2 linked regions of the Spartinivicinus poritis genome follow. The protein of the gene in region 2 interacts with the protein of the main gene of each other region in a pairwise test. Links are inferred from orthologs where the notes say so. Each region holds a gene or a part of one and is shown on either strand. Other genes may lie near its edges. The genes, in order: ORQ98_RS12455 and mrcB.

Region 1 (4,745 bases), on a different replicon or contig from region 2:
ATATCAATAATGAGCTGGGTGATCTTGAAATCGCCTTGGATGCTGCGTTGGACGTGCTGAGGCCAGGTGGTCGACTGGTGGTGATTAGCTTTCATTCGTTGGAAGACCGTATTGTCAAACGCTTCATTAAAAAGCATGTAAAAGGTGACGAGTTACCAGCAGGGTTACCAGTGACTGCGGATCAGCTAAACCAGCGACTAAAGGCAATAGGCAAAGCAATTAAGCCAAGCGAGCAAGAGGTGGATGGTAATGTGCGCTCCCGTAGTTCCATTATGCGGGTGGCAGAGAAACTTAAGTAACTTTGAGCGGGTAAATATTGGAGTGAGTCTTTCATGCAGTTAACTGTTTCAAAGCCAGTAGTCGGATTAACCCTGTTATTTCTGTTGGTAGTGATATCAGCGCTGGCAGTGGTGTATGTCTCTCACTTAAATCGACAACAGTTTAACTTGCTGCAGGCGGAGCTGACACTGCAGTCTGAAGCACAAGTGAAGTGGGGGCAGCTGTTATTACAGCATAGTACTCTCACTACCCCTAGTCGGCTGGACAAAATTGCCACAGGCAAGCTTGCCATGCATATTCCATCAAGCGAGGAAATGGTGATCGTTAAACCATGAGCCAGTTAAACACTCAGGTGCCAGTCTGGCGCTTTCGATTTATTGTAACTGTGCTGATAGTGGCCGCTGCACTAGTGGGTTGGCGTATTGTTGACTTACAGGTGATTGACCGTCATTTCCTGCAAAATGAAGGGGCGAAACGAGTGGTGCGTCACTCAGAAGTGGCTGCAACCCGAGGCATTATTTTTGACCGTAATGGGGAGCCGCTGGCTGTCAGCACACCTGTCGTTACCATTTGGGGAAACCCCAAAGAGCTGAGCCAAGTAAAGACTAAATGGCCTGTTATCGCCAAACACTTGGGCTTCAGCTCAAGCTACCTTGCCAAGAAAGTAAATGATAACGGCTCTAAAGAGTTTATTTACCTTAAACGACACATGCGTCCTAAGCTGGCTCAGCGACTTTTAGCTGAAAAAATTAGGGGTATTTATGGTATTGATGAATTTAAACGTTACTACCCAGCAGGCAGAGTAGCTGCCCATATTGTGGGGTTTACCAATATTGATGGTAAAGGCCAGGAAGGTATTGAGTTAGCCTACGACCACTGGCTAACAGGTAAGCCAGGACAGGTTCGTTTGTATAAAGATAGAAAAGGACGGCTAGTTAGAAGTGCTGAGTTAGTTAAAAGTGCTCAGCCGGGCAAAGAGCTGTATTTAAGTATTGACCTAAGAGTACAAAACCTAGCCTATCGAGAGTTAGCAAAAGCAGTCAAGCGAAATAATGCTTCAGGCGGAACTCTGGTGATACTGGATGTGAAAACAGGGGAGATATTGGCAATGGTCAATCAGCCAGTATACAACCCCAACAATCGTCGCCGGGTTCGGGCTGGGTCAATTCGTAATCGGGCCATGACCGATATTTTTGAACCGGGCTCAACGCTTAAACCTTTTACTATCGCTGCTGCGCTAGAAGCAGGTGAGTTTACGTCGTCCTCTCTGATAGATACCAGCCCCGGCTATATGATGGTTGGGCGTAAGACGATCAAAGACCACCGCAACTATGGTGTGATTGATATTACTACGATATTGAAAAAGTCCAGCAATATCGGCATGACCAAAATTATTCAACAAGTGACGGCACCTACAGTGGCTTCACTGTTACATCGAATGGGCTTTGGTATCGACACGGGAACGGGCTTTCCGGGAGAGAGCACTGGAATGCTGCCTTTACGCAGTAAATGGCGGGCAACTGAGGAAGCGACCTTATCCTACGGCTATGGTATGGCAGTGACTGCTGTGCAGCTAACCCAGGCTTATGGCGTATTAGCAAATAGAGGAAAAAAAGTACCCACTACCTTATTAAGGCTGGATGACCAACCGGAAGCATCACAGGTAATTCCCAGCAATGTAGCGCATGACGTTGTGAAAATGCTGACAAGTGTTGTGAAAAAAGGAGGGACAGGCACCCAAGGGGCAATTGAGGCCTACCAGGTGGCAGGTAAAACCGGAACGGCGCGCATTGCTGAAGCAGGAGGGTATTCAGAGAAAAAACACCATTCGGTGTTTAGTGGTTTAGCGCCAGCAGGAAATCCAAGGCTAGCTGCTGTGGTGATGATAGATAACCCTAAAAATAAAAAGTATTACGGTGGTGAGGTGGCAGCCCCTGTTTTTTCAAAAGTGGTGGCTGGTTCCTTACAGTTATTAGGGGTATCACCGGATAATTCGGCACGTTTGGCCAACCGTGGTCGTGACAGGAGTAACAACACATGACAACAAAGCAGGATGATCAATCAGTGCTGAAGTTGCCAATGATGCCGCTTTCTCGTTTGCTGGCTGCTATTGGGCAAGCCCAAACCGGGTTTGATCCTATTCTTTCAGGTATTGCCATCGACAGCCGACAAGTGAAACCTGGTGACTTATTTATTGCCATGCAAGGCTATCAAGTGGATGGACGCCGTTTTATTGCAGATGCCTTTGGTCAGGGAGCCGTTGCTGTTTTAGCGGAACAGTCAGGTCAACAGGCATTGGGGCAGCAAGCTGTTATTGAAGTGCCACAGCTGAATAAACAACTGGGAAAACTACTTAATGAATATTTTGGTTATGTGACTAACCAAATCAATATCCTGGGTATTACTGGTACCAATGGTAAAACATCTTGTAGCCAGTTTGCTCGTCAACTGTTGAATAAATTAAACATCAATTGTGGTGTGGTGGGAACACTAGGGTATGGCACCACAGACTCGTTAATTCCATTAGTAAACACTACACCTGATGCATTGCAGTTACATCAATTTATTTATCAGTTAGTTAACCAGCAAGTGCCATATTTAGCAATGGAAGTTTCGTCCCATGGTTTAGCGCAGGGGCGAGTTGAAAGTATTGCTTTTGATGTCGCTATTTTTACTAATTTAACTCGAGACCATTTGGACTATCACCAGACAATGGAAGATTATGCAGCAGCAAAAGCACAATTATTTACCAATATTGCTTTGCAGCATGCAGTGATTAATCAGGATGATCCTTATGCACAACAAATGCTGGCTGCTTGTCATCCTGCTTGCCAACGCTGGCAATATAGCTTGCAAAATACCCGTGCAGATGTGGTTGCCAGTCAAATTCGTTATTTAAATGATGGTATTGCGGCAGTCATTGAAAGCCCTTGGGGCAAGGGGGAAATATATATTCCCTTATTGGGGCATTTTAATTTAGCTAATGTGTTGGCAGTCATTACTGGTTTAGCTGCTAATGGTATTGAGTTTAATCGTTTGCTTGATGCAGCTGAAACACTTAAACCTGTGACAGGCAGGCTGCAAACCATAAAAAGTGCTGAAAGCATCAATGAAAAAAAACAGAAAACAGGCAAGCCAACCATAGTAGTGGACTATGCCCATACGTCAGATGCATTGGTTCAATTACTTAAAGCAGTTCGCTTACATAGCAATCAAAAAATTATTTGTGTATTTGGTTGTGGTGGGGATCGAGATAAAGGAAAACGCCCTGAAATGGCGCAGGCTGCTTATGAGTATGCTGATCACTTAGTGATTACATCGGATAATCCCCGCACCGAAAAACCTGGAGATATTATAGATGATATTCGTCAGGGGCTGCCTACATCTCCTGAATTAGCTGTTGATATTATTGAAGATAGAAGTGAAGCCATTCAACAAGCGATTCAGTCAGCTCAGTCTGAGGATATTGTGGTTATTGCTGGAAAAGGCCATGAAAATTACCAAGAAATAATGGGTAAACGATTACCTTTTAGCGACTTTGAGCAGGCTACACAAGCACTATTAAATTGGAGTAGCCATGATTAAGCGTAATCAACTCAGTATTATTAATCATCTACTACCTGGTAGCCAGTTACTAGGTGATGACCAAGCTTTCTCTGGTTTAAGTATTGATACTCGCACTATTCAGCCAGGTGAATTATTCATTGCTTTACAAGGCCCAAACTTTGATGGCCATGATTATATTGCAACTGCTAAACAACAGGGAGCCGTTGCAGCAGTTGTCGAAAAACCCATAGGTGCTGAAAAAACAGGGGGCAAACTTATTTCTCAGCTTGTTGTTGAGGATAGCCGAATAGCGTTAGGACTGATTGGTCAAATTAATCGTGAAGATTTCTCGGGGCCTTTAGTGGCATTAACGGGGAGTAGCGGTAAAACCACGGTTAAAGAAATGCTTGCGGCTATTTTTAAACAGCAAGGCCCTACGTTATTCACTGCTGGTAATTTAAATAATGATTTAGGCGCTCCGCTAACATTAAGTCGATTAACAGCAGAACATCAGTATGCGGTTATTGAGCTTGGCGCCAATGCTGTAGGAGAAATTGCTTATACCAGTCGCTTAAGCCAGCCTACGATATGCCTGATTAATAATGTTATGGCAGCTCATTTAGAAGGATTTGGCTCGTTAGAAAAGACCGCGCAAGCTAAAGGTGAAATTACCCAAGGGTTAGTGGATAACGGTATAGCTGTATTTAATGCAGATGACCAATTTTTTGATTATTGGAAAACACTGCTATCAGCCAATCAACAATTATTAAGTTTCAGTGTTACAAATACTGAAGCCAATGTATATGCAACTCACGTTGAGCTTATTGATCAGGGCTTTCGGTTCAAAATACATCTACTGGATCACTGTTTTAGCGTAACGCTTCCCTTGCCGGGACGGCATAATATCGCAAATGCACTGG
Region 2 (12,438 bases):
TATGAAGCGCATCATCTAATCATACAAAAATGATCTTTTTTAGCGATAGCTGCGTCAGCTTCGTGCTCAAATCCTCATGTACTATTATGTACACTGCGGTTTTCCGCGCGATGCTTTCTTGCTCTCACTAAAAAATCTCCATTTTTGTTACAGACAACAAAAAGCCTGGTGCAACAACCAGGCTTTTTTATTAGTTAAATTTGTATACTCAATGCGTAGGGTAAGTTATAAACTAAGTACTTTTTCCCCTCTAGCAATTCCAGACACACCAGTCCGCACAACTTCTAGAACAGACACAGGTGCTACCGCTTGAATAAAAGCATCCAATTTATCGCTATCACCGGTTAGCTGAATAACATAAGTTGAGCTGGTGACATCCACAATCTGGCCGCGGAAAATATCAGTAGTGCGCTTTATTTCTGCACGCTGAGCTCCTGATACTTTTACTTTCAGGAACATCAGCTCACGCTCAATATGAGAGCCTTCGGATAAATCAACCAGTTTAACCACATCAATTAGCTTATTTAGCTGCTTGGTAATTTGTTCAATTTTATCGTCAACCCCAATTGTGGTCAGCGTAAGCCGAGACAATGTAGGATCATCGGTTGGTGCTACATTTAATGACTCAATATTGTAGTTACGCTGAGCAAATAACCCAACTACCCGCGACAACGCACCGGGCTCGTTTTCCATTAATACTGAAATGATATGACGACGCATTAGGTACGCTCCGTTTTACTTAACCACATATCACGCATTGAGCCATCTTTAATTTGCATGGGATAAACATGCTCATTAGGGTCAACTTTTACATCTAAAAACACCAAACGATCTTTTAAGGCAAAGGCTTCTTCCATTGCACCTTTCAGGTCATCTGGCTTTTCGACAGTTATTCCCACATGCCCATAAGCTTCAACCAGTCGCTTAAAGTCCGGGAGTGATTCCATATAAGAGTGAGAGTAACGACTGTCGTATTGCATATCCTGCCACTGCCGTACCATGCCTAAGGCTTGGTTATTCAGCGTAATAATTTTGATTGGCAGATCATATTGCAAGCAGGTAGATAGCTCCTGAATATTCATCTGGATACTACCCTCCCCCGTTACACAAGCAACATCGTGATCAGGGTAATGTAGCTTCACCCCCATTGCTGCAGGAAAGCCAAAGCCCATGGTGCCTAAGCCACCTGAGTTAATCCAACGGTTAGGCTGATCAAACTTATAATATTGAGCAGCAAACATTTGATGCTGGCCTACATCTGAAGTAACAAATGCATCGCCTTTGGTTACCTCATATAAGGCTTCGATCACCGCCTGAGGTTTAATAATGCCACCATCACCTGGATCATAAGGGAAGGTGCCTTTTGAGCTACGCCATTCATCGATTTGTTTCCACCAGCTATTAGTGGCTTCTTTGTCAACTTCCCGCTTACTATCTTTAATCGCACCCAGCATCTCATTCAGAACTGCTTTAACTGGACCAACAATAGGTACATCAGCACGAATATTTTTAGAAATACTGGCTGGATCAATATCGATATGAACAATTTTGGCTGTTGGGCAAAACTTAGCAACACCATTTGTCACTCGATCGTCGAACCGAGCCCCTACCGCTAAAATCACATCAGCATGATGCATTGCCAGATTAGCGGCATAACTGCCATGCATACCGAGCATCCCTAAAAACTGGCGATCAGAACCTGGGTAGCCCCCTAACCCCATTAAAGTGTTGGTAACAGGGAAATTTAACTTTTGCGCCAACTCTGTCAGTACATCAGCCGCCTGCCCTAAAATGACTCCGCCGCCACTATAAATAATTGGCCGTTTTGCCTGCATTAGTAGATCAAGGGCTTTACGAATTTGCCCTGAGTGACCTTTTTGCGGAGGATTATAAGAACGAAGTTTAATTTTTTTGGGGTATACATATTCAAACTTATCACTGGGATTAGTGATATCTTTAGGAATATCCACTACCACAGGACCTGGCCGACCAGACTGAGCAATATGAAATGCCTTTTTAATGGTCATTGGAATATCTTCGGCTCGCTTAACCAAAAAGCTGTGCTTAACGATTGGCCGAGAGATTCCCACCATGTCAGTTTCCTGGAACATGTCCGTACCAATAAAATCTGATGGCACTTGCCCAGAAATAACCACCATTGGAATAGAGTCCATGTAAGCAGTGGCAATACCTGTAATCGTATTGGTTGCTCCTGGCCCCGATGTAACAAGCGCTACCCCTGTTTTTCCCGACGCCCGTGCGTAACCATCAGCCATATGGGTTGCTGCTTGCTCATGGCGCACGAGAATATGGGTGACTCGATCCTGACGAAACAGTGCATCATATACATGAAGCAGTGCACCGCCGGGATAACCATAAATATACTCAACCCCTTCATCCGCTAATGAGCGGATTACCATTTCAGCACCCGATAATAGTTCCACTTGATGAACCCTCTAGAACATCACTACATAACAAATTAGTTTAACGATCTAACAGACTATATCCATTAGCTATAGAGCAACATAAACCTATCTGATTAGCAAGACGAATAGCCCTGCTAGTGCTTGCCAAAAACTTATATCTAGCCAAACACTAACGACGGGGTCGTGACTTGCTAATTTTTAAGCTAGTGGTCAATCTAGTTGAATTAAAGAGAAGAGCCACATTAGCTCTTATAATAAGAGATACACCACTACCTCGCTTCGCTAAGCATTGCTCAGCCGCCTAACGAAACTGCCAGATTGTCAGGCCCACAACATTGTACAAGCGGGCCGACCCAGCGCGAGGTAACGCGTCTTTGGGAAAAAACTGAAAATTAAGGTGTAAATTTCAGTGCAGAGTGGATGGCGATTTACGCAATAAACATCCAAAAAGTAAGACTGGTAATTCTTTACAGTTTAGCGACAGAAGTCAAGGACCTGCCACGTCGTCTACAATGGTAAGGATATTGCTGAATAACTTAGGGCTGCCTTCAATAAAGGTATAAGCTCCAAGCAAAGTGCTTAAATCGTAAATATTATTTCACCTTACTTTTATTTAGTGATATGTATAACAAAATTAAGGATAGAGATGTCACATCTCTACTTATCGCAATAAGTTACCTATATATTCATGTGACCACTAAACTGTGGTGTTATTGAAGATAACAGAACGTTTGGGAACACTCATGAAAAAGCTATTGCTGCTCACCAGCTTAATTCTAATCTCCACCAGCCTAACTGCAGGTAAATTCTATAAGTGGGTAGATGAAAATGGCGTTACCCATTACAGCACTGAACCACCCAAGCAAGGCCAAGGTGAAGTTGTAAATACTCGAGCCCAAAAGCCTTCCAGCAAAGAGGCTGGAGAAAAGCAGCTAAAAACGATTAAAGATTCAGAAGAAGCCAAAAAGAAAGAGCAGACAGAGAAAGAAGCGTTTGAAAAAGATTTAGCCAAAGCAAAAAAAGAAAAAGATGAAAACTGTAAGCAAGCTAAGCAAAATAAAATTCAACTAACTATCAAAAACCGGGTCAGGATGACGATGGAAGATGGCTCAGTAAAAATTCTCAGTCAAGAGGAAAAAGAGGAGCAACTAAAAAGAGCTGATGAAGCCATCAAAGAGTGGTGTAACTAAGCTTCGACACTTTGCCCAGCTAGCTATACGCTGGGCAGTTCCTCTAAGATTACTCACTCATCTTTGCAACGTAAGCTAACTATTAAAGGCCCTTGATATTGTAGTGCCGTATCATGCTTTAAGGTGATTAACTGTGGCTTAAGCTGAAACTTTGGTACTGGAGCAATAAAGTAGCCTTGTCCCCAATTAATCTGCGTCGCCTTACCATAAGCACTTCCTGAGCTAAGCAGCCTTTCTTCAACCTGATATTCAACATAAACAGACTTGCATTGACACTGGCTAATATCCTGAGAAGCAATCATCTCCGTAAGCAGCACAACATTCTCAGGTGTATGTCGTACACCCAGAGGTTTTATTGTTAAGCATTGGGAGAGGTAATTACGAATTCTCACTTTATCCAACAACATAGTTGGAGCAATAAGCATTGGCTTTTGGTATATCGCCTGGCATCCAGATAAAGCCAACACCAACATTAGAAAAACTAGCTGAAACAATCTCACCGTACGCATTGCTTTTATAAGGGCATTGTTGTTGTAGAAACGTAGTTGGTATAGAAAACTTAAGAAAGATTTTGGTCAATTTTTGTGACTATGATCAGTAGCTTTGCACAATCATTAGACTGCTGACTACAGAACTCTTCAGCGATAGGTAGAATACTACAGTTTGAGGGTAAAGGAAGGCCACCTTCAATCAAAGCACGAAGGCGAGGGATAAAAATCCACTGCAACCACTGATTCAGCGCCAAGGTGTCAACACAAAAAGGCTCTGTACTTGCTAAAGCCTCTACAGAAGGAGGGGTAGAGTCCCACATGTTCAGGTGTTGAAGCTCTTGCTCCAGCTCAGTTAATAACGCAGATATGTGATCAGTACTCATAAAAAGACAAGCGCTCGTTAAGTTTGATTCAGTAATGCTTGTGTTCTAGAAAAGATGTAACACTAGTTTAACGAGCTTGTCCATTTGCTGACAATTAAAAGCTAGCCCGAATATTTCATCTGACACCACCGCTTCCGGGCATTTTTGCTAGAAATTTAACTTTATTTTCGAATAACTAATTAGGTATTCAACCTATCCCCGGCCAACTGCACTTTGATCGATTATAGATTGCAGCCTTGCTCTCATCCCAGGATCACGCGTTAAGGATAAGCCTCGACGAGCTAGCTGTTCTGCTTGTGCATAATTTTGCTGGCTAAGTCGAATTGAAGCTAACTCGTAATAGACTTCTGGATCATTTGGGGCAACTCGCAGTGCTCTTTCTAAAGTGGCTGCAGCTGCTTCTAAATCACCACTCGCACGCTGCTCTAAAGCTCGATCAATTAACCGACGAGCAGCTGGATTGTTGCTCACTCCTGAGTCAGGGTAATCAGGTGTTACATAAGCATATTGATCTTGGTTTTCTTGGCGCGGCTGGGTCACTACCTGAGGCTGACGATATTCAGGACGAGCAGCAGGTGCCGGAGCAGCATCAACCACTTCAGGCCGCATATCCCGGCCTGGATCTTGTGATGATGGAATATATGTGTGCTGTACACAGCCAGTTAATATAGCCAGCATTCCTCCAATAACTGCTGGCTTAAACCACGATGTTTTACCCTGAAATATGTTTGTTTGTTGAAACACTATTATTGCCCCCGACTAGCGAAACAGAGTTCTGAACCACTCTACCACCTTAGACCCCCTTCTTTGGGGCTGGTGACGAATAATGCAGGAAGATTCTTCCTGGGGCTCAGAGCCTTTAATAAATGGTAAGTAACGTGCACCTGCACAAGATTCATTGGCAAGCATGCCACTAATTTCATCTACCCATACATAGCGGACCTGATCAGGCACTTTTGGCCGCAATGACTTAGGATTTACATTAAACATAAAGTCTGTCCAAACCCTTAGCGCACCACTACTACCTGTTACTGGTGTTGGCTTATTATCATCATGCCCCATCCAAACAACTGCTAAGTAGTCCTCAGAATAGCCAGCAAACCAGCTATCACGCTGTTCATTACTGGTACCGGTTTTGCCTGCAACACGCACTTTATTATTTAACAGCCGGTAGGCTCTTCTACCAGTACCCTCTCGCATAACCTCTTGCATTGCATACTGCAATAAGTGCACATACTCGCTAGGAATAACCTGTTGTATGGCCAGCGGGTAACGCTGCAGTGGTTTACCTTCAGCATCCAATACAGCCCGTATCGTCCTTAGTGGTACTTTAAAACCACCTCCTGCCAGAGTTTGATAAACAGTAGCTACATCCACAGGTGACATGGCTACAGCACCTAGCAGGGAAGAAGGATAGGCAGGAAACTCCTGATCGGCTCCCATTGTTTTAAGTAACTGTAGTATTTTTTCTACACCTACAGTCAACCCCACATTCGCTGTGGCCAAGTTATAGGATTTTGCCAAGGCCTCATGCAAGGGCACCGCGCCATGACTTTTATGATCAAAGTTGTTTGGCTCCCATAACTGACCATCCTGAGTTTTAATGCTAACTTTGCTGTCGTCCACAAAAGTGGCGAGAGTATATTGCTCAGGTTGTGTCAATGCAGATAAAAAAACTACAGGCTTAATTAAAGAACCAATATGGCGCTGGGCATCTACTGCACGGTTAAAGCCTGTATAACCTGCTTTACGATCACCAATCACTGCCAGCACATCACCACTACCTGGCGCTGTAACCACCATAGCACCTTGTAACGCTTTATGCTTTTCACTGGATTTTCTGATTTTTTTCAGGGTTTCAGTCAGGCTTTTTTGAGCTTGCTGCTGAACGATAGGGTCAAGGTTTGTAAAGATTCTCAGCCCTTGAGAAGTTAGATTATCTTCATCATAGTCACGCTTTAACTGTCTTTTAACCAGGTCGAGGTATGCATAATAGTGGTTCATTTGTACCTTGCTATGCTTCACCACGCCTAAAGGCTTCTGCTTAGCCTGGTTTGCTTCCTGCTCAGTAATTACCCCTTGTTGCGCCATTACTTTTAGCACCAGGTTACGACGCTTAAGGGCATTTTTTGGCTTACGACGAGGGTTGTATTGAGAAGGGCCTTTAATCATGCCAACTAACAGGGCAACCTTCTCAACTGACAGCTCATTAATAGGCTGACCGAAAAAAAACTGGCTGGCTAAGCCAAACCCATGGATAGCGCGATTACCTTGCTGACCTAAAAACACTTCGTTGATATAGGTTTCGAGTATTTCATCCTTGTCGTAATGAAAATCTAATAAGCCAGCCATAATAGCTTCATTAGCTTTTCTTTTCAGGCTACGCTCATTCGACAAATATAAATTTTTTACTAGCTGTTGAGTTAAAGTTGACCCACCTTGAACGGCTCTCCCTGTTTTAAAATTGACATAAAATGCTCTAATAATTGACTTGGGTGAAACACCCCAGTGGTCATAGTAATTTCTGTCTTCTACAGCTAATAAAGTAGGAATAAAGGTTTCTGGTAACTGCTCCAGTTTGGTTAACAAGCGGTCTTCATTCGAGGCAGGATAAATGCCACCAATTAACTGTGGCTCTAAACGCGCTAAAGCTTCTTGGCCAGTTTGATCTACTACCTTTTTAATTTGTTTATTTTGAAAAGTGATTTTTAGCAGGGCTGACTCTTCATAGCCATCATCAAACTGGAACCCCCTGGTTTTTACAGTAACTGTATTGCCTTTTTGGTGAAACTGTCCAGCTCGCTCAACATAACTGACAGACTGATAGCCAAGCTGATCCAGCTGTTGAGTCAGTTGTTTTGCATTAATTCTTCTAGTAGAAAATATCTCCAATGGTTGAGCATATACTTTCGCAGGAATTGCCCACTTCTTGCCTTCAAACCTTTCTGTTACTTCAATGTCTAGCTTACTGGCATAACCAACAAATAGAACACCACCAATTATTAACAGCACAGCTGCTAACTTAAATAGCTTCTTCCAAAAGCCTCCTTTTTTGGTCTTTCCATTGGACTTTTTACTTTTGTTGGCTGGCTGCCTACCAGTGCGAATACGTTCAGTCATGTGCTTATGTTTTTTCCTAAAGACTGTCAGACTGCAATCAGATATTAGTGCTTAGAAACTTTTCGTTAAAAGCGTTTCGATAGCTTAGATAGCTCAGTGCTTTGCTGGCTAATTTGTCAGCACAATAAACGAGTCTTGTTATGCTGATAATAAGGTTTGTTACTTACATGATATGTTTGGTTCACATAACACCATCAGGCTTATGTGTAACTCAAATCAGCTTTTAAGACCCTAACAAAGCCTTCTTTGCACGCTAATAATCAGCAAAGGCTTTACTATCACAGCAAAGGAGTGCCGATATCACGCTGGCTACTCACAACCTCAAGAAGCACTCATATTTTTCTTGCGTCAGTTGTCTTACAAAATAATTGGCTAAAGTGTATTCGATTAGGCTGCTGATTTTCAGAGCAAACCAACAATTTGAGGGAAATTTCTCACTTTTTAAGTGTACGGCAACTAGCGGTAGTCCTCTTAGAAGGACTTTTAGGCTAGCTTTCAAAAAAGGTAAAAGCTAAAAACTCAACAGATATAAACAGGCATATAGCTGCCTGACACCAAAGTATACCCAGGCCATACAATAAAAATTTAGCCGAGTTTCTGATCAATTATCATACAAGGCACAATAATCAGCTATTATTTATATCAAGGTGGCAAACTCGATAGTGACTGATATGAAGTTTTGTTGTCACCTGAGCAACTTGGTATTTTCAGAGGGCAAGGACTCGAAGATGGCAACAGATTTAATCGAGCTGAAAAACCTAGGGAAAACATCCGTTCAATGGCTTAATGCCGTTGGCATTAGAGACCGCGAAACACTAGAGCAAATTGGTGCGGTGGAAGCCTATTGCAAAATTAAAACACGCGGATTTAAAGTATCTAAAGTGTTGTTATATGCACTAGAAGGTGCTCTACTCAATGCGCACTGGAACCAGCTTGACCCTTCGCTAAAAGAAAGGTTAATACGGGAAGCAGAAGCCAAAGAACCCAGTGCAGTCAGCCAGTAATGTTAATTTAAGGCTACAACCATGTACTTGGTGGGAGAGCAATTCCCCTATATCAGTGAAGTCATTTCAGAGCTGCAGCTTATCCCTGCCCAGCTTGTTAATGGTTTGCCCAGCGAGGCAGCCAATATCTATTTAGACTCCGTTGCAGACCTTTATACCCAGCATGACCCTGACCAGGTTTTTTTAATTTGCGAAGGAAAGCTTGCTGGCTCTATTAATCAGCGCGAAGTTTTTTACATGCAAGAAGGTGACATCGTAGGGCTAAGACAAGGCTTTAGCTTGCCAAAGTGTAAATACAGCAGTAAAGACCCTATTGAACTCATTCCTTATAACCGCAAAGCTTTTTTTGAGCATATTCAAGCAGATCCAGCCAGACAGACCTTACTAACAAAATACTTGGTTGGTTATGCCGCTGTATTAGCCGATGGGCTATCTCGACTCACCCCATACAGCGATAAGCCTACAACTGGTTTTCTTCAAGTGAAAGCTGGAGAAACTATTATTAGTGAAGGCGAGCAAGCTGACCATGTCTTTATCTTGATGACTGGGCGTGCCGAGGTTTATGTACGTGGAGTAAAAGTAGGCAATATTTATCAAGATGAGATCTTTGGTGCCATGGCTATGTTTACACAAGAAAAACGCTCAGCAACTGTGATCGCCAAAGATGATTGCACCCTCACCGCTGTGCCTAAAGATCAGTTTATTAACCTTATTCAAACTCACCCAAGGGTTTGCCTTAACTTAATGGAAAATATGGCTAGGCGAATAAACGCTCTTAATCAAAAACTCGCTTCTCCAGGCTCGAATGATTCAGCTAGCACTGTTGGAGTCATGAGCTAGCCATAAAGAGTTATACAGCCACAGCCCTCTAATTTATACACAGGTTCTTTGCGGAAGGAAAAATTCTAAGCAGCTATTGACAATGCAAATGATAACAATTATCATTTGCATTGTTGTCGTTGCACAACAGATTTAATCTGTCGATATCACTTCTGTAAGTAACAGGATGCTATATACAGGTTATCTCCTCATCAGGCTAATCACAGACTTTTGCCACTCTTTTTAGAGTGGCTTTTTTTTGCCTGTCATCCAACTTTTCGTGCATTGCTTCCACATCATGCGCATGCAAATAAAAATAATTATCATTTGTGTTGACATTTAAAAGCTGCTTGCCTATTCTTTTCAACAGTTGCCACAGGCAACTTTGATAACTACTGTAAGACGTTTACCTGGCAGTTAAACAGCTTTTTTTACAGGTTATCTCCTCATCAGGCTAATCACGGTTCTAAGGCTACCTTTTGGTAGCCTTTTTTTTGTTCTGAAACTTTTCAGCCCCCCCTTTCCCCTAATTAATCACAGATTACTTACGACCTATGTCACCTTTTGTAATGAATGTTCACATAGGTGCATTAATTTCTTAATCAAATGCTTAATTTCACTGAAATAAATCAAATCTACTGATATGTTTAAAATAGGTTAAATAATAAACAGGTCGTCTGTTTTTGTTGTGTGATTTTTTTAGTTATATCTTATGTCGCTATTTAGCTAACAGGGCACTAATGATAAACACCAAAAAGGGAACTAGTCGTCTTTTTATAGGCTTACTTACATTAAGCCTGGCGGGACATGCAGCTGCTAGCGCCAACTCGCTTACCAAACTGAACCAGTCTGTCTCAACAATTAGCCAACAGAAGCAGTCTACACAGCACATCAGCCAAGCTTCACAAATAAAACCCGTTCACAAAAAATCTCTTGGCTTCGTTTACTATCTAATTGGTCAGTTTTATCAAGCTGACCAACATTCTCAAATAGCCTGTGACTGGTTTCAAAAGTCAGCCGAATTGACGGCACTAGAAGGACAGTATGAAGCTGCCCGCTGCATTGCTCCGAACAATACGGCAAAAGCGGTATCAATGCTTAGGCAGTCAGCTCAACAAGGACTAGCTGAAAGTCAGGTTTTATTGGGTGAGTGGTATTGGTTCGGGAACATTCTGCAAAAAGATTATAATCAAGCCCTTTACTGGTTTAATCAAGCGGCGGCTAAAAAATATCCTAAGGCGATAAATAACTTAGGTATGATGCACCAACTTGGCCAAGGCGTAGATAAAAACCTTAAGCAAGCCCTCAGCTATTATCAGACTGCTGCTAAATTAGGCCATGCAGCTGCCGAGAATAACCTAGGTTATATGTACGCAACTGGCCTTGGTGTAAAACAAGATAAAGCAGTTGCAGCACAGTGGTATAAAAAAGCAGCCGAAAAAGATCACCCTGCCGCCTTAAACAACTTAGCCAAAGCTTACTTAATAGGCGATGGAGTAACCAAAAACCCAGAGAAAGCTAGATACTGGTATCAACGAGCTATTAAAAAAGGCAACAAATATGCTCAGTACCGTCTTGGTATTTTGCTGATACAAGGCGAAAAAGTACCTAAAGACAGCAAGCGTGGTATTTATCTAGTCAGCCAGGCAGCATTACAAAATCACGTTAATGCCCAACTAGTCTTGGGTTCTTATTATCAGCAGTTTGAAGACCAACACAGTCAGTCACTTTACTGGTTTGAGCAAGCCGCCAAACAAGGAAGTGAGATTGCTATGGTCAGAGCAGCAGAGCTAATGCTAGAGCCTGAAAGCAGGTTATTTAACCAAGACCAAGCGGTGTTATGGCTAAAGGAGGCTGCTTATAAAGGTGACACCAGTGCTTATAAGCAGTTGAGCGATGTTTTTCTTAGTAATCAAAGCCAGCTATTCAACTTACATGAGGGTGTATTCTGGCTGAGCCATGCTGCCAATAATGGAGATCGAATTGCCCAATGGCAACTTGGCACGCACTACGAGCTTGGTAATGGAATTGCGAAGGATCAAACCAGGGCTGCTATGTGGTATTGGGAGGCTGCTAAACAAGGAGTTAAAACTGCTCAGTTAAAACTTGCAGAAATGTACCAGCAAGGCCGAGGCGTTAGCCATAATCAGCGACTAGCTAATTACTGGTATAACCACGCGCCTGAACAAGCTTCAATCAACTAACACAAAGTCAACAATTTAGGTTTTGCTGTAAATATAAAAAAGAAAAGATTAGATAGTAATAAGTTGCATCAAGAAATGAGAGAAATGGTGGGTCGTGCTGGACTCGAACCAGCGACCAATTGGTTAAAAGCCAACTGCTCTACCAACTGAGCTAACGACCCTTGATGGGCGCGCTATATTACTAAACTTTTAAAAAATTACAACCCCTATCTTTCACTCTCTTTTATCCTATGTGTAGAGAATTAGTTTTTAAGTCATGAGATCAACCGCAGTCAGGGCGGTCAGTATCTGCTTTTGGAGTGCGCCATAGCCAGTCTCCCCACTGTTCTACCCCCTGATACCAGGGTGCACTTACATACCGATTAGTACCTTCAACCCTTGCCTGCTGATCTTCATTTGATTCTACAAATATCACACTAGCCACTTTTACATTTGGAGCAAGCCACTGAACAAATTGGGGAGAACCTACATCTTTCCTGGCATGAAAGGAGCCAGTAATCACTACTTTCACCCCTTTTTTTATTCCATTCTTAAGGCTAACAGCCTCTTCAGCCAGCTTTTTATCTCGGGCTTGTTGAATATTTACCATTGCAACCAAAGACTTCTGATCTATTTTATTGCAGTGAGCTTCTTCTATTCTCTTCGCTAAGGGTTCTCTAATCGTATCTATGTAAGGGCCTTCTGCTTTAGGCTTAGTAGAACTGTGATATAACTCCATTATTTGCTTCCTGGTAATATTACCCGCCTTGAGTGGTATATTATTTTTAATAGCCAGCCACATCATTGGCCCATAAAAATCCC

Evidence for each region.
Region 1: the proteins of mrcB (region 2) and ORQ98_RS12455 interact in binary tests that used the Escherichia coli proteins (3 or more experiments, as listed by UniProt). The link is inferred for Spartinivicinus poritis from one-to-one orthologs.

Annotation. Positions count from the first base shown.
Region 1 is NZ_JAPMOU010000014.1:39,746-44,490, forward strand. Bases 1-2,965 are described here. They hold ORQ98_RS12455 (peptidoglycan D,D-transpeptidase FtsI family protein), read left to right. Parts: upstream 1-610; coding sequence 611-2,320; downstream 2,321-2,965. Other genes in these bases: rsmH (16S rRNA (cytosine(1402)-N(4))-methyltransferase RsmH), read left to right, coding at 1-299; ftsL (cell division protein FtsL), read left to right, coding at 333-614; ORQ98_RS12460 (UDP-N-acetylmuramoyl-L-alanyl-D-glutamate--2,6-diaminopimelate ligase), read left to right, coding at 2,317-2,965. In the rest of the region: more of ORQ98_RS12460, read left to right, coding at 2,966-3,864; ORQ98_RS12465 (UDP-N-acetylmuramoyl-tripeptide--D-alanyl-D-alanine ligase), read left to right, coding at 3,857-4,745. UniProt on the Escherichia coli protein: Essential cell division protein that catalyzes cross-linking of the peptidoglycan cell wall at the division septum. Required for localization of FtsN.
Region 2 is NZ_JAPMOU010000017.1:105,667-118,104, reverse strand. Bases 4,931-7,996 are described here. They hold mrcB (penicillin-binding protein 1B), read right to left. Parts: upstream 7,611-7,996; coding sequence 5,250-7,610; downstream 4,931-5,249. Other genes in these bases: ORQ98_RS14480 (tetratricopeptide repeat protein), read right to left, coding at 4,931-5,234. Outside these bases: ilvC (ketol-acid reductoisomerase), read left to right, coding at 1-19; ilvN (acetolactate synthase small subunit), read right to left, coding at 226-720; ORQ98_RS14500 (acetolactate synthase 3 large subunit), read right to left, coding at 720-2,444; ORQ98_RS14495 (DUF4124 domain-containing protein), read left to right, coding at 3,170-3,616; ORQ98_RS14490 (DUF2195 family protein), read right to left, coding at 3,670-4,116; ORQ98_RS14485 (YqcC family protein), read right to left, coding at 4,176-4,490; more of ORQ98_RS14480, read right to left, coding at 4,683-4,930; ORQ98_RS14470 (TfoX/Sxy family protein), read left to right, coding at 8,339-8,614; ORQ98_RS14465 (Crp/Fnr family transcriptional regulator), read left to right, coding at 8,636-9,454; ORQ98_RS14460 (SEL1-like repeat protein), read left to right, coding at 10,174-11,637; ORQ98_RS14450 (ChaN family lipoprotein), read right to left, coding at 11,900-12,438. UniProt on the Escherichia coli protein: Cell wall formation. Synthesis of cross-linked peptidoglycan from the lipid intermediates.